DNA from 4 places in the Mesorhizobium sp. RIZ17 genome. Region 2 is predicted to be linked to each of the others. Evidence: predicted binding sites of a transcription regulator. Region 2 holds the regulator's gene; each other region holds the start of a gene.

Region 1 (5,273 bases), 3.2 Mb from region 2:
CCAGATCGTCGAGCAGAACACGCCGGCCGAGTTCTTCGACCATCCGCGCCATGAGCGCACGAAGCTTTTCCTGTCGCAGATCCTGCACTGAGCGGGCCTCTGCTTCGTCATTCTAGGGCGGAGCAAGGAGCGAGCGACGCGGCGCAGACCCTAGAATCCATGCCGTGACACCGAGGCGTTGCCACGTTTCAGAATTCCGCACCGCTGCACCCCTCGGCAGAGGTCACGGCATGGATACTCGGGTCAAGCCCGAGTATGACGACGTCCCGGACAGAACCGCCGCGCCCGATGAGAAGAACCTTGCGATACCTGGCGATGCTGGTGGGTGCGGTGGTGCTTGCCGCCGCGCTCGGCACGCTGGTGCCGCGCCCGCTCTGGCCAGCCGCCGCCGCAGGCGAGGGGACGCGGCGCATATTGGTGCTCAAGAACCCAATCCACACCGATATCGCCGTGCCCCTCGACGATGGCGTGCGCCGGCGCTTTGCCTTCCTGGCCGATGCCGGTCTGCCGATCGACGTGCCGGAGGAGCGCTACATCGTCTTCGGCTGGGGCGGTCGCGCCTTCTATCTGGAGACGCCGACCTGGTCGCAACTGAAGGCCGGGCCGGTGTTGAAGGCGCTGACGCTCGACGCTTCGGTGATGCATGTCGATCTTGCCGGCGCGATCAAGGAACCACACCCGGATGTTGCAGGTTTCGACATCGACGAGCAGCACTTTTCGACGTTGCTCGACTACATCGCCGCGAGTTTCCAGCAAGGGCCTGAGGGACCAGTGGTGATCGAGAATGCGGGCTATTCAACCTATGACCGTTTCTACGAAGCCAACGGCCATTTCAACGCTCTGGTCGGCTGCAACACCTGGACGGCAGCGGGACTGCGTATTGCAGGCCTTCGCACGGGATGGTGGAACCCGCTGCCGATGTCGTTGGGGTGGTCGCTGAGGATATACAATTAGCACTCGTCCAAGCGAGCGCCGAGTTCCGTCACACCCCCCTCTGGCCTGCCGGCCATCTCCCCCGCAAGGGGGGAGATCAGCTGTAGCTGCGGCTTTCGCCAATCGCCAACGTCGCAGGATGAACGAGGCGCGTGAGCTGCCAATCTCCCCCCTTGCGGGGGAGATGTCCGGCAGGACAGAGGGGGGCGCTGGCCCGCCAGCCTATCCAACTTTTCGCCCGTTAGGCATCCACTACCGCCTCACAACCTTCCGCTCCTCCCAGCCATACAGCCAGTCCAGATCGGCCGCGAGTTTCTCCGCCGGCCGCGTCGCCAGCACCAGGTTGCGGGCAATCGCCACCGGTCCCCTGGCATGCCAGGCCAGGCGATTGAGCGTGCCGCGCTTCAGCACCTTTTCGACGCGCGGCCGTCTCAGATTCTCCCAGATAGTCAGGCTCTGCTTCGGATCGTCCGGAAAATCGGCGACCAGATTGGCCAGCATCGCGGCATCCTCGATCCCCATCGCCGCGCCCTGCGCCGCGAACGGTGTCATGGCATGCGCGGCGTCGCCGATCAGCGCGATGCCTTGCGGGACCGCCCAGCGCCGTTGCCGGACCGTGTGCATCGGAAACGCCGTCCATGGCCCCGCCAGCGCGACGAGCCTTGCGAGCTTCGCCGCGGTGCCGCGCATGGCACTGGAGAGGATGGCCGGGTCGGCATGGCCTGACCAGCCTTCCGCGATCTGCTCGCCCTTGGTGAAGGCGGCGAGATTGACGGCGCTGCCCTTGCTCACCGGATAGGCGACCAAATGGAAGCCGGGATGCAGGAAGGTGGTGACGCATCCCGCCGCGCCGATCTCGGCAAAAGCCTGCCCTGCGGGACTTTCGGTCGCCACTGTGGCGCGCCAGGCCAGTCGGCCCGAGAAGCGGCTTTTCGCGAAACCGGATTCCCCGCCGGCAAGCTGTGCGCGAACCGTGGACCAGACGCCGTCGGCTCCGACCAGCAGGCTGCCAGCGACCTGTGCAGCTTTGCCATCCGTCTCGACTGTCACGCTGATACCCGGCGCGTCGGCCGCGATGCCGGTCACGCGCGCGCCGGTGACAAGCTCGATATCGGGCCGGTCCGCCACTGCCGCCATCAGCGCTGCCTGCAGGTCGGCGCGATGCGCCACCAGATAGGGCGCGCGCCAGCGTTTTTCTCCGGCTTGTCCAAGCGGCACGCGGGCCAGCTCGCGCAGGCTTCTCGCGTCCTTCAGCACCACCGCTTCAGGCCGGATCGCGTCGGCCAGCAGGCGATCGAGCACGCCGAGCTGGCGCAGGATGCGGGTCGCGTTGGGTGAAAGCTGGAGCCCGGCGCCGGCGGCTTCGAGCTGCTTTGCCTGCTCGAACAGCTTTACCGGGAAACCGCGCTCGGCAAAAGCGAGCGCCGCCGTCAATCCGGCGATGCCAGCCCCGGCGATGACGATTTGCTGGGACCGTGTTTCAGCCATGATCGGGGAAAAAGGGTCAGGCGGCCTGGTCGACATAGAGGCAGCCGGCCGGCTGCGTTTCCGTCGCCTTCAGCGACGGCGAATAGCGGTAGAGCGTCGAGCAGTAGGGGCAGACCTTTTCATTGTCGTCGCCCATGTCGAGGAACACATGCGGATGGTCGAAAGGCGGGTTGGCGCCGGTGCACATGAATTCCCTGACGCCGATCTCGATGACCGGATGGCCCGCGTCGTTCTGGAAATGGGGAATGCTACCGCCTGCCATCGTCGTCTCCAATTGGGTTCGGCCAGTGGGTGTGACCCGTCTGCATCTGGAGCATAACAGGCCAGTTTGCAAGATCGATGAAATCAAACTGTCGCAAAAGGCTGGCAGAGGATAAGTTGAGCCGGTTAAGCGCATGGCTCCGCGCACGGATCGATTCCGTGACGATCATGCGTCACAAAAACATGTTAGAGCGTCGCCGAACGGCAATATGCGGCGCTCCCTGGGGACGGTAGCGGGCAAGAGCGGGAAACCATGAACGAACTGAAGCCTGTGCAGAGCGAGTTCATCACCGTCGTGGCGGCAAGCCCGGACGGCGGCAATCCCGACCGTTTCGTCAACCGCGAATTCTCCTGGCTGCAATTCAACCGCCGCGTCCTGGAGGAATCGCTGAACGAGCATCATCCGCTGCTCGAGCGCGTCCGCTTCCTGTCGATCTCGGCCGCCAATCTCGATGAATTCTTCATGGTCCGCGTCGCCGGCCTCGCCGGCCAGGTGCGCGAGGGCATCGCGCTGAAAAGCCCTGACGGCCGCACGCCCGAGCAGCAGCTCGAGCAATTGCTGCGCGAGGTCGAGCGCCTGCAGGAGGACCAGCAGAAGAGCCTCTCGGCACTGATGGTCCTGCTCAACAAGGAAGGCATCGAAAGCATCACCCGCGATGCGCTGACCAAGGACGAGAAGGCCTGGCTGGAGGAGCATTTCCAGGAACAGGTTTTCCCGGTGCTGACGCCGCTGTCGATCGACCCGGCGCATCCGTTTCCCTTCATTCCCAATCTCGGCTTTTCCATCGCCCTGCAACTGCGCCATCGCAAGAATGGCGAGGAGATGAGCGCACTGCTGCGCCTGCCGGTGGCGCTCAAGCGTTTCATCCGCCTGCCCGACCGCAAGAACCATGTCCGCTTCATTCCGCTGGAGGAAGTGGTCGGCATCTATATCGGCAAGCTTTTCCCCGGCTACGAGGTCAAGGGCTCGGGCACGTTCCGCATCATCCGCGACAGCGACATCGAGGTCGAGGAAGAGTCGGAAGACCTGGTGCGCCTGTTCGAAACGGCGCTGAAGCGGCGGCGTCGCGGCTCGGTGATCCGCATCGAATTCGACACGCTGATGCCGGCTCAATTGCGCGACTTCGTCGCCGGCGAGCTCGGCGTCTCGTCGAGCCGCATCAGCGTGCTCACCGGTCCGCTGGCACTCAACCAGATCTCCGAGATCGTCGCCATTCCGCGCGACGACCTCAAATTCACGCCCTACAATCCGCGCTTTCCCGAGCGCATCCGCGAGCATGGCGGCGACTGCTTCGCCGCCATTCGCGAGAAGGACATTGTCGTCCATCACCCCTACGAGTCCTTCGACGTGGTGGTGCAGTTCCTGCGTCAGGCCGCTGCCGACCCGGAAGTGGTGGCGATCAAGCAGACGCTCTACCGCACCTCGAACGACAGCCCGATCGTGCGCGCGCTGATCGACGCCGCCGAGGCCGGCAAGTCGGTCACGGCGCTGGTCGAGCTCAAGGCGCGCTTCGACGAGGAGGCCAATATCCGCTGGGCGCGCGACCTCGAACGCGCCGGCGTGCAGGTCGTGTTCGGCTTCCTGGAATTGAAGACCCACGCCAAGATGTCGCTGGTGGTGCGCCGCGAGGACGGCAAGCTGCGCAATTACGTGCATCTCGGCACCGGCAACTACCACCCGGTCACCGCGCGCATCTACACCGACCTGTCCTTCTTCACCACCGACCCGACGATCGCGCGCGATGTCGCGCAGCTCTTCAATTTCATCACCGGCTATGCCGAGCCGGCCGAGGAGATGCGCCTTGCCGTATCGCCCTTCACGCTGCGCAAGCGCATCCTGAAACACATCTCGGACGAGATCGTCCATGCCCGTGAGGGCCGGCCATCGCGCATCTGGATGAAGATGAACGCGCTGGTCGATCCGACCATCATCGATGCGCTTTACGACGCCAGCCGCGCCGGCGTCGAGATCGACCTCGTCGTGCGCGGCATCTGCTGCCTGCGGCCTCAGGTGCCCGGCCTGTCGGAGAACATAAGGGTGAAATCGATCGTCGGCCGTTTCCTCGAGCACAGCCGCATCTTCTGCTTCGGCAACGGCCACGGCCTGCCGTCGGACGAGGCGATTGTCTACATCTCGTCGGCCGACATGATGCCGCGCAATCTCGACCGCCGCGTCGAGACCCTGGTGCCCATCACCAATCCAACTGTGCATGAACAGGTGCTCGGCCAGATCATGCTGGGCAACATCATGGACAACCAGCAAAGTTTCGACGTATTGGCTGACGGCACCTCCCGGCGCGTTGTGCTGGAGGAAGGCGAGGAACCGTTCAACGCGCAGGAATATTTCATGACCAATCCGAGCCTGTCGGGACGGGGTGACGCGCTGAAATCGCATGCGCCCAAGCGCATTGCCCAGTTCAAGCGCCGCAAGAAGAACGGCGCCGCGTGATCGCAGTTTCCCAGGGCCGGCTTCAGGACCGGCGGCCGCTGTCGATCATCGACATCGGATCGAACTCGATCCGCCTTGTCGTCTATGAGGGGCTGGCCCGCTCGCCCACGCTTCTGTTCAACGAAAAGATGCTGGCCGGCCT
Region 2 (5,273 bases):
TGAAGGGCGCGCTGTTCACCGGCACGCATTCCTCGGGCGGCGAATTCGGCCACATGATCCACCGCCCGGGCGGCGCGCTTTGCCGCTGCGGCCGGCGCGGCTGCGTCGAGGCCTATGCCGGCAATTACGCGATCTGGCGCAGCGCCATGAAAATGAGCGAGGACGCCGAGCCGGTCGACGTCGGCGACGCCGACATGCGAGCCCTGGCCGCCAAGGCGCGCGAGAAGGACGGCCCCGAGCGGGAGGCTTACCGTCGGGCAGGCGAGGCGCTTGGTTTCGGTCTCGGCAGCCTGTTCGCCCTCATCGACCCGGCGCCCGTGGCCATGGTCGGCGTCAGCGCGGCCGCCTTCGACCTGATCGAGCCGGCGCTAAGGGAGGCGATCGCCCAGACCGCGGGCGGCCAGCACTCGGAATCGATCTCCTTCGACACCGAGCCTAACGAGCTGCCGCTGATCCGCGAAGGCTGCGCCATGCGCGCGCTGACCTTCGTCGACCAGGAGATTTTCGCGCCGGGCATGCAGGCAAGAGCGGGCAGCGGAAAAAACGTGGCCTGAGCGGCTTTGAAGTGACCGCTGGTCGCTGAGGACAGCAGCAGACGCTTGAGATTAGCGATGGCCCCGCAGCTTCGTCATTCCAGGGCGAAACAGGAGCGAAGCGACGCAGCGCAGACCCTGGAATCCATGCCGTTACTTCGATCGTAGGCGCAGCGGAGCAGAATTCTGCACCGCCCCGGCGCGTCGAAGTCACGGAATGGATCCTCGGGTCTGCGCTGCGTCGCTACGCTCCTTGCTCCGCCCGTGGATGACGACGCTAGAAGCGTCTCGGCTAATCACCATCGCAGATGCCGGGAGCGGAGCCCGTCAGCGCTTCCGCGCCCTATCCCTAATCCTCCCTGATCGCGTAACCCGCCCCGCGAATGGTTCGGATGACGTCGGGCATGCGGCCGTTGTTGACCGCCTTGCGCAGGCGGCCGACATGGACGTCCACCGTGCGCTCGTCGATATAGATCGTCTCGCCCCAGACATTGTCGAGCAGTTGGCTGCGCGAGAACACGCGGCCAGGATGCCGCATCATGAATTCGAGCAGGCGGAACTCGGTCGGGCCGAGCCTTATCTCGCTCTTCTTGCGGTAGACGCGATGCGACTCGCGGTCGAGCACGATGTCGCCGACCTTGAGCACGCTGGACAGCACCTCCGGCTTGGCGCGGCGCAGCAGCGCCTTGACGCGCGCCATGAATTCCGGCGTCGAGAACGGCTTGACCAGGTAGTCGTCGGCGCCGGTCGAGAGCCCGCGCACGCGGTCGCTTTCCTCGCCCCGCGCCGTCAGCATGATGATCGGCAGCCGCTCGGTCTCGGGCCGCATCCTGAGGCGCCGGCAGAGCTCGATGCCGGAAACCGCCGGCACCATCCAGTCGAGCACGAGCAGGTCGGGAACGTTTTCCTGAAGGCGGATTTCGGCCTCGTCGCCGCGGGTCACCACTTCCACCTGGTAACCCTCGGATTCGAGATTGTAGCGGAGCAGCACCCCCAGCGGCTCCTCATCCTCCACCACCATGATGCGTGGCGCGATCATCGGGGTAACCTTCTCGTCAGGCCGCCGGCGCCGACATTGCCGTCTCGTCCTGCTTGGGACGGTTGGCGGGCAATTGCGTACCGGTGAGCACATAATAGGCGTTCTCGGCGATGTTGGTCACATGGTCGCCGATGCGCTCGAGATTCTTGGCGCAGAACAGAAGATGCGTGCAAGCGGTGATGTTGCGCGGATCTTCCATCATGTAGGTCAACAGCTCGCGGAAGACGGACGTGTATTTGACGTCGATGCGCTCGTCGTCGTTGCGCAGCTTGGCCAGCGCAGTGGCGTCGCCCACCATATATTCCTGGGTCACGGCCTGGACCTGGATCAGCACCAGCTGCGCCATGGAATCGATCGAATGCGTGAGGTCGCGCGGCGCGGTGCTGACGCCGACCGCGCCAACGCGCTTGGCGATGTTCTTGGCAAGATCGCCGATGCGTTCGAGATCGCCCGCCATGCGGATCGAGCCGACAACGTTGCGCAGGTCGTCCGCCATCGGCTGCCGCTTGGCGATCAGCGTGATGGCGCGGTCGTCAAGCTCGCGCTGGCGCGCGTCCATGATGGCGTCGTCGGAGACGACGCGCTGCGCCAGCGCATTGTCGGTTTCGAGCAGGGCCCTGGTCGCGCCGCCGACCATGGAGCCGGCCAGATCGCCCATGTCGTTGATAAGCCGGCTGATCTGCCTCAGATCCTCGTCGAAGGAGGCGACGGTATGTTCGGCCATGATGATGTCCTCGTATGAACTCAGCCGAAGCGGCCGGTGATGTAGTCCTGCGTGCGCTTTTCGCGGGGCGAGGTGAAGATCTTCTCGGTCCGGTCGAACTCCACCAGCTCGCCCAGATACATGAACGCCGTCTGCCTCGACACGCGCGCCGCCTGCTGCATGTTGTGGGTGACGATGACGATCGTATAGTCGGCCTGCAACTCGTCGATCAGTTCCTCGATCTTGGCGGTCGACAGCGGATCGAGCGCCGAGGCCGGCTCGTCGAGCAGGATGACCTCGGGCTTCACCGCCACGGTGCGGGCGATGCACAGGCGCTGCTGTTGGCCGCCGGAAAGGCTGAGGCCGCTGGCGTTGAGCTTGTCCTTGACCTCGTTCCACAGCGCGGCGCGCTTCAGCGCCGACTCGACGCGGCTGTCCATCTCGGCCTTGCTGATCTTCTCATACAGCCTGACGCCGAAGGCGATGTTCTCGTAGATCGACATCGGGAACGGCGTCGGCTTCTGGAACACCATGCCGATCTTGGTGCGCAGAAGGTTGAGGTCCTGCGAGCGGTCGAGGATGTTCTTGCCGTCGAGCAGTACCTGGCCCTCGGCGCTCTGCTTCGGATAGAGCTCGTAGATGCGGTTGAGCACGCGCAGCAGCGTCGACTTCCCGCAGCCCGACGGGCCGATGAAGGCGGTCACGCTGCGCTCCGGCAAGGACAGGTTGATGTCCTTCAGCGCCTTCGATTGGCCATAGTAGAAATTGAGGTTCTTGACCTCGATCTTGGCCTTCTCGACGGTCGTGTCGGCTACGTTCAGGTCGGTGGACAACATCGGTTTCATCTGTCCTCTCTGCGTCCGGTCAGGCTGCGGGCGATAATGCTCAGCCCGAGAACCGTAAGGGTGATTATGAGTGCGCCCGTCCAGGCCAGCTGCTGCCATTCCTCGTAAGGGCTGAGGGCGAACTGGAAGATGGTCACCGGCAGGCTGGCCATCGGGGCATTGAGATTGCTCGACCAGAACTGGTTGTTGAGCGCGGTGAAGAGAAGCGGCGCGGTTTCGCCGGAGATGCGGGCGATCGCCAGCAGGATGCCGGTCACGATGCCGGACAGGGCCGCGCGGTAGGCGACCGAGCGGATCACCACCCAGCGTGGCGCGCCGATGGCGGTGCCCGCTTCGCGCAGCGCGTTGGGCACGAGGTTCAGCATGTCCTCTGTGGTGCGCACCACGACGGGGATCACCAGGATCGACAGGGCGACGGCGCCGGCAATCGCCGAGAAGTGCCCCATCGGCCGTACCATCAGCTCATAGACGAACAGGCCGATGATGATCGATGGCGCCGACAGCAGGATGTCGTTGATGAAGCGCACGATCGTCGTGAGCTTCGAGAAGCGCCCGTACTCGGCCATGTAGGTACCGGCCAGCACGCCGATCGGCGTGCCGACGATGATGCCGATGATCGTCATGACGATGCTGCCGTAGATGGCGTTGAGCAGGCCGCCGGCGTCGCCGGGCGGCGGCGTCATCTGCGTGAACACGGCCAGGTTCACCCCGGAGAGCCCCTTATAGAGCAGCGCCCCGAGGATCAACGCCAGCCAGGCGAGGCCGATGCCCGCCGCGACGACGCACAGCGCCATCATCACGGCGTTCTTGCGTTTGCGGCTTTGGTGAAGCGATGCGGCAGTCGACATCGGTCAGGCTCCCGTGCGGCTATCGATGCGCAACAGCATGTAGCGTGCGAGCGCGAGGATGATGAAGGTGATGATGAACAGGATCAGGCCGAGCGATACCAGCGAGGACGTATAGAGATCGCCGTCGGCCTCGGTGAATTCGTTGGCGATGGTCGCCGAGATCGTCGTGCCCGGCGCAAACAGCGAGGCGCTGATGCGGTGGGCGTTGCCGATGACGAAGGTGACGGCCATCGTCTCGCCGAGCGCGCGGCCGAGGCCGAGCATGACGCCGCCCATGATGCCGACGCGGGTATAGGGGATGGTCACGCGCCGGGTCACTTCCCAGGTCGTGCAGCCGATGCCGTAGGCCGATTCCTTCAGCACCGCCGGCACCGTGTCGAACACGTCCTTGGTGATCGAGGTGATGAAGGGCAGCACCATGATGGCGAGGATCAGCGACGAGGTCAGCAGGCCGATGCCGTAGGGCGGGCCGGCAAACAGGCTGGAGAGCCCCGGTATGCCGTGGAAAATATAGATGATGAAGGGCTGCACCGTCGTCTGCAGGAACGGCGCGAAGACGAACAGGCCCCAGATGCCGTAGATGATCGAGGGAATGCCGGCAAGCAGCTCGACCGCAATGCCGATCGGGCGCCGTAGCGGGCGCGGGCAAAGCTCGGTCAGGAAGACGGCGATGCCGATGCCGATCGGCACGGCGATGAGGATGGCGATGGCCGAGGTGACGATGGTGCCGTAGATGGGCGCCAGCGCGCCGAAATTCTCGGTGACCGGGTTCCAGGATTCGGTGGTGAGGAAGGAGAAGCCGAACTTCGACAGCGCCTCCCACGAGCCGGCGACCAGCGAGATCGCGACGCCGCCGAGCAGAACCAGCACGAGGATGGCGGAAAGGCGGGTGGCCGTCCGGAAGGCCATGTCGGTGAAGGCGAAGCGGCGCACTGTCGCTTCTCTGGTCCGCAGGGCGGACGATGTCGCGGCTTCGGAAACGGCTGTCATTTACCCCCTCGCATTTCGAAAGAGACAGGAGGGCGCCCAAAGGCGCCCTCCTTTATTCGCTAGGAATTACATGCCGGAGTAGAGCGGCTTGCCGTTCGCGTCGACGATGTCCTTGCCCCACATCGCCTCGACACTCTTCACGACGGCGTCGGGCATCGGAACATAGTCCAGGCTGGCGGCCAGCTCGTCGCCCTTGGCGTAGGACCAGGCGAAGAACTTGAGCGCTTCGGTCGTGGCCGCGGCGTCGTCGGGCTTCTTGTAGACGAGGATCCAGGTGGCCGACGTCATCGGCCAGGATTCAGCGCCGGCCTGGTT
Region 3 (5,273 bases), 3.4 Mb from region 2:
GGCACGCTTCGCGGCTCGGTCTCGGCGATCATGCTGACCTCGGCGTTGCGCAAGCTGCTGCCCAGCAGCGACTACGTCATCGTCAATTCCGACTATGGCTTCGAATCCGACCAGCACCGGCTTTCGACAGCCCTAGCGGCCGACACAAAATCGTTCACGGCGCCAGATTCCAAGCTGATCTATTCCGAAGTCATTCCGCTCTCGCTCAACGATCCCAGAAGCGCATGGCGGCTGTGGGCCGGCTTTCCCAACAGCCGGTTCGAAAGCGACGTCGATGTCCAGTCGGTGAAGCAATTCGAGCTGGCGGGCTACGCCGCCATTGCCGTCGTCACGCTGCTCGCCCTAGCGTGCTGGCATGCGATCGCGCGGAGCATGTCGATGCAGGCGGAGGCTGCCGAAACCCTGGAGCGGCGCGTGGAGGAACGCACCGCCGAGATACAGCATCTTGCGACACACGATATTCTTACCGGACTGCCCAATCGCGGCCTGCTGGCCGAGACGATGGACGAGGCGCTGCGGAGCTTGCGGGACGGCGAAAAGTTGGCGGTACACTGCATCGACCTCGACCGGTTCAAACCGGTGAACGACACGCTCGGCCATCCGGTGGGCGACGAGCTTCTCGTGGCCGTGGCCAAGCGCCTCAGGCAGCAGGCCGGCGAAACCGCGATGGTGGCGCGGGTCGGCGGCGACGAATTCATCGTCATTCAGTTGCTTTTTGACAGCGACGCGCAGGCCGGCGGGTTGGCCAGCCGGGCCATTCACGCGCTTTCGGCGGAATTCGTGATCCAGGGACACAAGATCGGCATCGGCGCCAGCGTCGGCATCGCTGTGTTTCCCGACGACGGCGACAGCTCGGAAATCCTCATCCGCAACGCCGACCTCGCGCTCTACAAGGCCAAGATGGAAGGCCGAGGCACCTGCCGGTCGTTCGAGCCGGGAATGGATGCGCGCCTGCAGGAGCGTCGCCTGCTCGAAGCGGAACTGGCGCTTGCCGTGGCGCAGGATCAGTTCGTGCTGCACTATCAGCCTCTGCATGACGCAAAGACCTCCAAGCTTACCGGCTTCGAAGCCCTCGTGCGATGGAACCATCCGCGGCTCGGCCTGCTGCCGCCGGGCGAATTCATCCAGCTCGCGGAGGAAACCGGGGTTATCGAAGGGCTTGGCGAGTGGATCATGCGGCAAGCCTGCGCAGACGCGGCGAGTTGGCCTCAGCCGGTCAAGATCGCCGTCAATCTCTCGCCGGCCCAGTTCAAGCAGCAGGGTCTGCCGCTTCAGGTTGCCTCGGCGCTCGCCACGTCCAATCTCTTGCCGTCACGGCTGGAGCTAGAGATCACGGAGTCGGTGCTGTTGGCCCACAATGAGCATACGATCCAAACGCTGCACGGCCTGCGCGACCTTGGCGTCAGCATCGCCATGGATGACTTCGGCACCGGCTACTCCTCGTTGAGCTACCTGCGGTCGTTTCCGTTCGACCGCATCAAGATCGATCGCAGCTTCGTCAGCCTGATGTGCGAGAGCAGCGAAAGCCGGGCTATCGTCAAGGCCGTCGCCGAACTCGGCAGCACGCTCGGCATGACGACCACGGCGGAGGGCGTCGAGACGCAAGACCAGTATCTGCTGGTCAGGGAGAACGGCTGCACGGATGTCCAGGGATGGCTGTTCGGGCGGCCTATGCCGGCCTCCCAGCTGCATGTGCTTTTCGAGCAGCACGCAGCCTTGACCGCATAGGTGGTTCAGCGGTCCAGCGCCAGGTCAACGAAATGGCCCGCCGAGGCGGGCCTTTTCGTTGGGTGTTCAACGCCTACTTCGTCAGATCGAGCGCCGCCGTCAGATCGCCCATCGGCGGCTGGTCGTTGTTGCGCAGCGCCTTGTCGCGGGCGACGATGCCCGGCAGCACCGGCAGGTCGTAGCGGTTGGTGATGAAGCGCAGGATCGAGGTGGTGTCGTACTGCGTGTGGTCGACCATGCCCATCTTGGCATAGGGCGAGATGATGAAGGCCGGGATGCGGTTGCCCGGGCCCCAGCGATCGGCCTTGGGCGGCGCGACGTGGTCCCAGAAGCCGCCATTCTCGTCATAGGTGACGACGACCAGCATATGCGCCCATTGCGGGCTCTTTTCGAGATGCGCGACGAGGTCGGCCAGATGCTGGTCGCCAGAGGTCACATCGGCATAGCCGGCGTGCTCGTTGAGGTTGCCCTGCGGCTTGTAGAAGGTGACGGCCGGCAGCTTGCCATCGTCGATCGCCTTGATGAACTCGACGCCGTCGAGGCCGCCATCCTTGATGTGCTCGGCGCGAGCGGGCGTGCCCGGCGCATAGGCCGCGAAATAGTTGAAGGGCTGGTGGTGGAACTGGAAATTCGGCACGGGCGTCGCGTTCTTGCCGTCGAGCGCCGCCTGCCAGGCGCCCGAATACCAGGCCCAGGAAATGCCCTTCAGCGACAGTAGGTCACCGATGGTGATCTCGTGCTGCGGCGGCAGCGTGGTCGGCTGCGCCGGATCGGCCAGCGCCTTGTCACCACCCTCCGCCGGCTTGTTGGCGCTCGGCTGGTAAGGCGGCTGCATGGTGTTGACGGCGTAGAAGTCGGGCGTGATGGCGCCGTCATTGGCGAATTTCGGCACGCCACCCAGCGCCGAGGCGGGCGAATTGTCGGCCGGCTTCAGCGTCACGCCATCCGGCTCGACGATGGCGATCTGGCCCTTCACCGGGCTGGTGTCGGCGTTCGGATAGTAAGGCGCGCAGGCGCAGGCGAGCATGAAGTGGTTGAGGAAGGAGCCGCCGAAGGCCCCCTGGAAGAAGTTGTCCGCCAGCACGTATTTCTTGGCGATGTTCCACATCGGCAGATTCGAGCCGTCGTAATGGCCCATGACCAGCGAGCCGGAATCGGCCCAGGCGACGAACTTGTCGTTCCGGCCGCCGTCGATCTGCATCTGCTCCTGGTAGAAGCGGTGCCAGAGGTCGTGCGTGACGACGTTGGTGCTTTCGTTGAAGCCCTTGGGGTCGTCGATCGCGAAAGCGGCATTGGGAAGATGCGCGCTCTGCGCTTCCGTCACCGCCGGGGTGACGCCCTTGCCGGTCAGTCCGCCCCATGCCGGCGGCAATTCCGAAAGCGGCTTGCCGTCGCGGTCGAGCTGGCGCGCCTGGTCGAGCGAGACATTGGCCAGGCCGTTGGCGCCGGGGAAGCCGCCATAGAGGTTATCGAAGCTGCGGTTCTCGGCGTAGATGACGACGACGGTGTCGATCTTGTCGTAGCCGGGAGGAGCCGCGTGGGCAGCAATGGAGAGCGATGCCAGCGCCGTGGAGGCGAGGCAGAGCGAGAGAAAGGACCGGGTCATCGGGAAATGCCTCGTGGCTTGGGAATGGCTGGAGGACGGCAATGCAGGCAAGCAACCTGCATCTATGCCCAGCTACTTCGGTGCGTTGTCACCTTTGTGACAGTTCCGCCCCGGCCGAACACGGTTTCGTGAGCGAATACGCCGGTCATCAATCCGTTGCACTCGATCCTTACGTCGCGAACGGAATCGGGCGAAGGAAATCAGGGATGTCGCCGCAGACGATGGGACGGAAAAATCACACGATCGCCCTTCTGACTGCCTCGATGGTCGGCTTGACCGCGCCTGCCAACACCGCGGAACCTTCCGGCGTCCATCCCGGCCCCATGTCGCGCCAGGACGCCTTTGCCCGCGCCGACGCGCTGACTGCGCTCGGGCGGCAGATGTTCTTCGACCCTTCGCTCTCGGCCTCGGGCAAGCAGGCCTGCTCGTCCTGCCACGATCCCAACCACGCCTTCGGACCGGCCTCGGCTTCGCCGGTCGAGATAGGCGGGGCAAAGCTCGACCAGCCGGGCGTCCGCACTGTCCCATCGCTGCGCTACCTGCAGGCGGCGCCGGCCTTCACCGAGCATTTTTACGACTCCGAGGACGAAGGCGACGAAAGCGTCGACAATGGCCCGACCGGCGGCCTGACCTGGGACGGCCGCGCCGACCATGGCAAGGACCAGGCGAGGATTCCGCTGCTGTCGTCCTTCGAGATGGGCAACAAAGACGAGGCCGAGGTGGTCGCCAGCCTGCGCAAGGCGCCCTATGCCGATGCCTTCAAGGCGGCGTTCGGCGCCGATGTCTTCGACGACCCAAAGGACGCCTTCGACGCTGCGGTGGATGCGCTCGGCACCTTCGAGCAGAGCAGCGCCGACTTCTATCCCTATTCCAGCCGCTACGACGCCTTCCTCGCCGGCAAGGCGCAGCTTTCCGCACAGGAGCTGCGCGGCCGCATGCTGTTCGAGGACGAGACCAAGGGCAATTGCGCAAGCTGTCACTTGAGCGAGCCGGCCAATGACGGCGAGCCGCCGCAGTTCACCGATTACGGCCTAATCGCGGTCGCCGTGCCGCGCAATCCGGCGATTCCCGCCAACGCCGATCCCAATTATGTCGACCTTGGCCTGTGCGGCCCGCTGCGCACCGATTTCAAGGGCCGCGCCGAATATTGCGGCCTGTTCAAGACGCCGACCCTGCGCAACGTGGCCTTGCGCAAAAGCTTCTTCCACAATGGCTATTTCCACGCGTTGCGCGAGGCGGTCGCCTTCTACGCCAGCCGCGACAGCGACCCCGCGCGCTGGTATCCGAAGATGGCGGACGGCACGGTCGACAAATTCGACGACCTGCCAAAGGCCTACTGGCCGAACCTCAACACCGACCCGCCGTTCAACGGTAGAAAGCCCGGCGACAAGCCGGCGCTGAGCGACGCCGAGATCGACGACATCGTCGCCTTCCTCGGCACGCTGACCGACGCCGACCAGGCGGGGCAGTAAGGCAAACGGCCAAGGCGATTGATGGGGACGCACGGCATGCTTGCAGCCGGGGCCGTCTATCCACCGTAAATGTGTGCCAATGTGAGCCACGTCATAGGAACGCCAAGTCGCGCCTGCTATGTTGCCCATCTCTTCACAGATGGAGTCTCCGATGCGGTTCGTCGCGGTGCAGGAGCCGCCCGGCAGCACTTGGGCGGTGTTCGATGCGGGTATTGGCGCACCGGCCGAATATGCCGGCCGGGTGCTTATCGGCCTGACATCGCGCGAAGCCCGCTGGTTCGCCGCCGTGGGCAACGACCACGCAGCCTGGCCGCGGCCCGGCCGGCCGGGCGCGCAACTGTGGCTGGTCAGCGGAGGCGGCTCGCAGCCGATCCGGGAAAGACACAACCAAACAGGCGGTTGAGAAGGCGCGCTGCCGGATTGATTCAAGGCAGTGCGGCCTCGGTTGTTGCCTCTCAGTGCGCCGG
Region 4 (5,273 bases), 350 kb from region 2:
CTCGACGCGCGACAGCCAGTCGACGGCGGTGGCGCGGATCTTGCCGTAGTGGCGGTCGCCGACCGCCATCAGCCGTTCACCGACATTGGCGCCGGCCGATACCGTCATGCGCAGTCCGTCCGCCGGGTTCTGATGGACGAAACCCCAGTCGGTGCGCATCAGGAAGCGGCGCTCGGCCTCGCTCATGCGGTAGAGCTCGCGCCACTGGCCGTCGCGCATGCGGTAGCTCGCGGTGCCGGAGGATGGCAGCAGCCGGGTCGACAGGCAGTTGAGCAGCGTCGTCTTGCCGGAGCCGGACTCGCCGACCACCGCCAGCACCTCGCCCGGCCAGAGGTCGAAGGAGATGTCCTCGCAGCCGACGCGCGAGCCGTAGAACTTGGACAGCGCCGAGACGCGCAGCAGCGGTTCGTCGCTCATTTAGCCGGCTCCGTTTTCTCTGAGGCAAGATCGGTTTTAGGAGCAAGGTGACCGTGATGGCCATCTTCGCGCCGCTTCTCGCAGTGGTCGGTGTCCGAGCAGACGAACATGTGGCCGCCATGGTCGTCGAGGATGACCTCGTCGAGATAGACATTCTCGGCGCCGCACAGCGCGCAGGGCTGGTCGAAGGTCTGCACCTCGAAAGGATGATCCTCGAAATCGAGGCTCACCACATCGGTGAAGGGCGGCACCGCATAGATGCGCTTCTCGCGGCCGGCGCCGAACAGCTGCAGGGCAGGCGAGCGGTGCATCTTCGGATTGTCGAATTTGGGCGTCGGCGAGGGGTCCATCACATAGCGGCCCTCGACCTTGACCGGATAGGCGTAGGTGGTGGCGATGCGGCCGTGCTTGGCGATGTCCTCGTAGAGCTTCACATGCATGAGGCCGTATTCCTCCAGCGCATGCATTTTTCGCGTTTCGGTCTCGCGCGGCTCGAGGAAGCGCAGCGGCTCGGGGATCGGCACCTGGAAGACCAGCACCTGGCCCGCCGTCAGCGGATGTTCGGGGATACGGTGACGGGTCTGGATGATGGTCGCCTTCTCCGTTTCCGTGGTGACGGCGACATTGGCGACCTTCTTGAAGAAGGCGCGGATCGAGACGGCGTTGGTGGTGTCGTCGGCGCCCTGGTCGATGACCTTCAGCACGTCAACCGGGCCGATGATCGAGGCGGTGACCTGGACGCCGCCGGTGCCCCAGCCGTAAGGCATCGGCATCTCGCGCGAGGCGAAAGGCACCTGGTAGCCGGGAATGGCGATGCCCTTCAGGATGGCGCGGCGGATCATCCTTTTGGTCTGCTCGTCGAGATAGGCGAAGTTGTAAGTGGCGATGTCGGTCATGGCGATCACGTCCGCACTGTGCTATGGATTTGGCGCCAAAGAGGCGGGAGGGCGCCCGAATGGACTCTACCGGTTGGATGCATCTTGGCGTGCTGCTGCTGGTGTTTGCCGGCATCGTGGCCTTTGTGCTGTGGAAGATGGTTCTGCCCGCGCCAAAGGCGCCGCCACGCGGCGAGACCGTTGCCGGCGCGCGTGGCTATATCGGCCTGTGGTTCGGTGGCGGCGGACGTTAGGATCATTCCGCAGCCTCCCGCTTCTCCTCGGCGGCCTTGTCCTCGTTCTCCCGTGCCTCGTATTCGGCGCGCATGCGGCGAACCAGGCCGAGCTCGGCCTGGAAGTCGACATAATGCGGCAGCTTCAGGTGCTCGACGAAGCCGGTCGCCTGGACATTGTCGGAGTGCGAGATGACGAATTCCTCGTCCTGCGCGGCGGCGACGACGTCCTCGCCGAGCTCGCCGGCGCGCAGCGCCCGGTCGCACAGCGCCATCGCCATCGCCTTGCGCTCGCTCTGGCCGAAGACAAGGCCGTAGCCGCGCGTGAACTGTGGCGGCGCCTTGGCCGAGCCCTTGAACTGGTTGACCATCTGGCATTCGGTGACGCGGATGGAGCCGAGCGGCACGGCGAAAGGCAGCTCGGGCACGTCCAGCTCCAGCGCGACCTCGCCGATGCGTACTTCGCCGACGAAGGGGTGGTTGCGGGCATAGCCGCGCTGCGTCGAGTAGCCGAGCGCCAGGAGAAAGCCCTCGTCGCCGCGCGATAGCGCCTGCAGGCGGATGTCGCGTGCCATCGGGAATTGCAGCGGCTCGCGCGTGATGTCGCCGGGCACATGGTCCAGCGGCATGTCGCCGTCGGCCTCGATCAGCCCTTCATGGGCGAGGATCGCGGAGACGCGCGGCATCGCCTCAGCCTCGGCTGGACGCTGCGCGGGTGTTTCGACCTCGGCGCCGGCGGCAAGCTCGGGATCGAGCAGCCGGTGGGTATAGTCGAAGGTCGGGCCGAGCACCTGTCCGCCCGGCAGGTCCTTGTACGTGGCCGATATGCGCCGTTCGAGCTGCATGGCGCCGGTATCGACCGGATTGGTGTAACCGAAGCGCGGCAGCGTGGTGCGGTAGGCGCGCACCAGGAAGATCGCCTCGATCATGTCGCCGCGCGCCTGGACGACGGCGAGTGCTGCGAGCTCGCGATCATAGAGCGAGCCTTCGCTCATCACGCGGTCGACGCCGAGCGCCAGCTGCTCGACGATCTGGTCGAGGCGCAGCGCCGGCACCGAGCGGTCGCCGCGGCGGCGATCGGCAAGCAGGCGGTGCGCATTGGCAATGGCGGCCTCGCCGCCTTTCACCGCGACATACATGTCATGCCTCCATCGACTTGATGCGGGTGGTGCGCGGCAGGCAGGCGAGGCTGCCGGGCGCCGCCAGGATGATGTCGACGCCGCGCGGGAAACGCTGGTTGCTCTGCTTCCACTGCTCGACGAAATGGCGCGGCATGCCGGTCGGCGCGATCATCGCCGTCTTCTCGATGCCGGGGCCTTCGAGCAGCAGCGTCGGGCCGGAACCGAGATCGCCGGTGAGCAGGATCAGCGTCGTCGAGCGGTCGGGATATTCCTGCGTGCCCTGCGAGAAACCGTCGATCGCCGCCATCTCCTTCGGATTGGCGATAAAGGCGAAATGCGCGTCGGCGGGCGTGTTGGCCAAAGGCGCGCCGGTGTGGAAGCCGAGCCAGGCCTTGACCGAGGCCTCCGCCTGGAACGGCGGATCGAGCCAGACCGGCGTGTCGTTGTCGCAGAGCGCAAGCGCCACGGCGCCGGCCGTCGCCGACAACGGCGCCGGCGGGCGGGCGAGCTGCGGCAGCTCCTGGACGGTGCCGGGGCGCGCCATCGCATCCATGATGGCGCGGAACACGGCCTGGGCGTCGAAGACCGGCTCGGCGAAACCGCCGTCGATCGATTGCGTGGCGATGTTCATCAGTCCTCTCCGCGCACCATGGTGAAGAAATCCACTTTCGTTGCCGCCGTTTCGACGCGCTTTGTCTCGCGCGCCGCATCGAGCGCCGCGCGCAAGGGCGCGGCGAGCTTCGTCTCGACCGCTTCGCGATGTGCCGGGTCCTGCCAGAGCGCGTCAGCGATTGCCGCCAGTTTTGCCTTGCCCTTGTCGCGGCCGAGCGCATAGGAATGGCCGACCTGGCCCGACGGCAGCCGCACCGTGGCGCGGGTGACCGTAGCCTCGCCGACATTGAACGGCGCGCCGCCGCCGCCGATCCGCCCGCGCACCGTCACCAATCCGGTCTCCGGGCCTCGCAAAAGCTCCGCCTCGGAAGGCAGGCCCGCTTCGCTCCACAGACGGGCGATCTCATCGGCCGCGGCATGTGCCAGCGTCGCCATCAAGGCCTTTCGCCCGGCCTGCTCGCGCGCTTCCTGTCCTCGCATGGCATCGCTCCTGCATGTGAAAATTTGTCTATTGATATAGACAACTATACAAATTATACTCACCTCGTAACGGGAGTCCATGACGGCTGGATGACAAGGGCGGGAAAAATGCTTGGGGGCGATAGGTGACCGGACTGGCGGCTAGTATCGAAAGGCGCAACGGCGTGTCGCTTTGGCGGCAGATCGCCGACAGGATCCTGCAGGCGATTGCCAATGGAGATTTCGCCGAGAATGCGGCGCTGCCGCCCGAAGTCGCACTGGCCGAGCGCTACGGCGTCAACCGCCATACGGTGCGCAGCGCCATCGCAGCACTTGTGCAGGAAGGCGTGCTGAAGGCCGAGCAGGGACGCGGCACCTTCGTCCTGTCGCGCAAACGGCTGTCCTATCCGATCGGCGCGCGCACGCGCTTCTCGACCGGGCTGCAGGGGCAGACGAGCGAGCGGCACATCGCGCTCTTGTCATCATCCACGGAGCCGGCCAGCCGGCGCATCGCCGAGGCGCTGGGCATCGCCAAGGGCGCGGCCGTCATTTGCCTGGAGACGCGTGGCGAGGCCGATGGTCATCCAGTATCGCGCGCGACGACCTGGTTCGACGCCCAGCGCTTCGCCGGCATCGAGGACGCAATGGCGGAAACGGGATCGATCACCGCCTCGCTCAAGCGTTTCGGCATCAACGATTATCTGCGGCAATCGACCGTGCTGTCGGCACGTCATGCCGATGCCGACGACCTTGCAGCGCTCGATCTGCAGCCGGGCGCCATCGTGCTGGTCACCGTCGCCGTCAACGTCACGCTCGATGGCCAGCCGATCCAGTTCGCGGAGTCGCGCTTCCCCGCGGAGCGGGTGGAGCTCAGGCTATTGGCCAACGATTAGCCTTCAACGCGGTCATCCAGGACGATAGCCCAGTGAGGTCGTCATCCACGGGCGGAGCGACGCGAAGCGGAGCGCAGACCCGAGGATCCATTCCGTTACCTTGATCGTAAAGCGCGGCGGAACAGAATTCTGGATCGTTGCAACGCGTCGGCGTCACGGAATGGATCCTCGGGTCTGCGCTGCGTCGCTACGCTCCTTGCTCCGCCCGTGGATGACGAAGGGACAGGCGCTTCGGCCAATCACCAATGCTGCGACCTGCCAGGAATCCAGAGCCGAGATCTCCGTGCCGGCGCTCAGCCGACCTCGATGACCGCTTTGATCAGCCCCGATTTCTCATGCGTCCATCTGGCGAGGTCGCGCGGCGTTCCGGCGAGCGTGGTGCGATGGGTGACGAGCTTGTTCAACGGCACGGAGCCGTTGCGGATCGAGGCCGCGACATGGTCGAAATCGGCTTTCAGCGCGTTGCGGCTGCCGACCAGCGTCATCTCGCGCTTGTGGAATTCGGGGTCGGAGAAGGTGATGTCGTCCTTGACGACGCTGACCAGCACCAGCGTGCCGCCATGCGCGACATGGGCGAAGGCCGACTGCACCGATTGGGTGTTGCCGGTCGCGTCGAACACAAGGTCGAACCCTTCGCCGCCGGTCGCCTGCCGCACCAGGTCG

What was found. Region 2 encodes PhoB, which activates phosphate uptake and scavenging genes when phosphate is short. Its sites were predicted from a motif close to TGTCATNNANCTGTCAT; they were not measured.
Region 1: the regulator PhoB is predicted to act here: its motif matches at 2,762-2,778, upstream of WDX12_RS24145 (RNA degradosome polyphosphate kinase).
Region 3: the regulator PhoB is predicted to act here: its motif matches at 3,478-3,494, upstream of WDX12_RS22190 (acid phosphatase).
Region 4: the regulator PhoB is predicted to act here: its motif matches at 3,818-3,834, upstream of phnF (phosphonate metabolism transcriptional regulator PhnF).

What each region holds. Positions count from the first base shown of each region.
Region 1 is NZ_CP147861.1:4,967,798-4,973,070, forward strand. Features, by position in the region: gene WDX12_RS24125 (amino acid ABC transporter ATP-binding protein) at 1-91, shown strand, start outside; gene WDX12_RS24130 (TIGR02117 family protein) at 289-954, shown strand; gene WDX12_RS24135 (FAD-dependent monooxygenase) at 1,186-2,421, opposite strand; gene WDX12_RS24140 (zinc-finger domain-containing protein) at 2,438-2,683, opposite strand; gene WDX12_RS24145 (RNA degradosome polyphosphate kinase) at 2,936-5,131, shown strand; gene ppx (exopolyphosphatase) at 5,128-5,273, shown strand, end outside.
Region 2 is NZ_CP147861.1:1,238,756-1,244,028, forward strand. Features, by position in the region: gene WDX12_RS06100 (ROK family protein) at 1-554, shown strand, start outside; gene phoB (phosphate regulon transcriptional regulator PhoB) at 883-1,572, opposite strand; gene phoU (phosphate signaling complex protein PhoU) at 1,589-2,296, opposite strand; gene pstB (phosphate ABC transporter ATP-binding protein PstB) at 2,317-3,120, opposite strand; gene pstA (phosphate ABC transporter permease PstA) at 3,117-3,968, opposite strand; gene pstC (phosphate ABC transporter permease subunit PstC) at 3,972-4,958, opposite strand; gene pstS (phosphate ABC transporter substrate-binding protein PstS) at 5,025-5,273, opposite strand, start outside.
Region 3 is NZ_CP147861.1:4,621,044-4,626,316, reverse strand. Features, by position in the region: gene WDX12_RS22195 (putative bifunctional diguanylate cyclase/phosphodiesterase) at 1-1,728, shown strand, start outside; gene WDX12_RS22190 (acid phosphatase) at 1,802-3,334, opposite strand; gene WDX12_RS22185 (cytochrome-c peroxidase) at 3,598-4,806, shown strand; gene WDX12_RS22180 (hypothetical protein) at 4,958-5,209, shown strand; gene WDX12_RS22175 (dihydrofolate reductase family protein) at 5,262-5,273, opposite strand, start outside.
Region 4 is NZ_CP147861.1:885,823-891,095, reverse strand. Features, by position in the region: gene phnK (phosphonate C-P lyase system protein PhnK) at 1-417, opposite strand, end outside; gene WDX12_RS04380 (alpha-D-ribose 1-methylphosphonate 5-phosphate C-P-lyase PhnJ) at 414-1,313, opposite strand; gene WDX12_RS04375 (hypothetical protein) at 1,373-1,546, shown strand; gene WDX12_RS04370 (carbon-phosphorus lyase complex subunit PhnI) at 1,549-2,664, opposite strand; gene phnH (phosphonate C-P lyase system protein PhnH) at 2,666-3,277, opposite strand; gene phnG (phosphonate C-P lyase system protein PhnG) at 3,277-3,738, opposite strand; gene phnF (phosphonate metabolism transcriptional regulator PhnF) at 3,864-4,610, shown strand; gene WDX12_RS04350 (zinc-binding alcohol dehydrogenase family protein) at 4,904-5,273, opposite strand, start outside.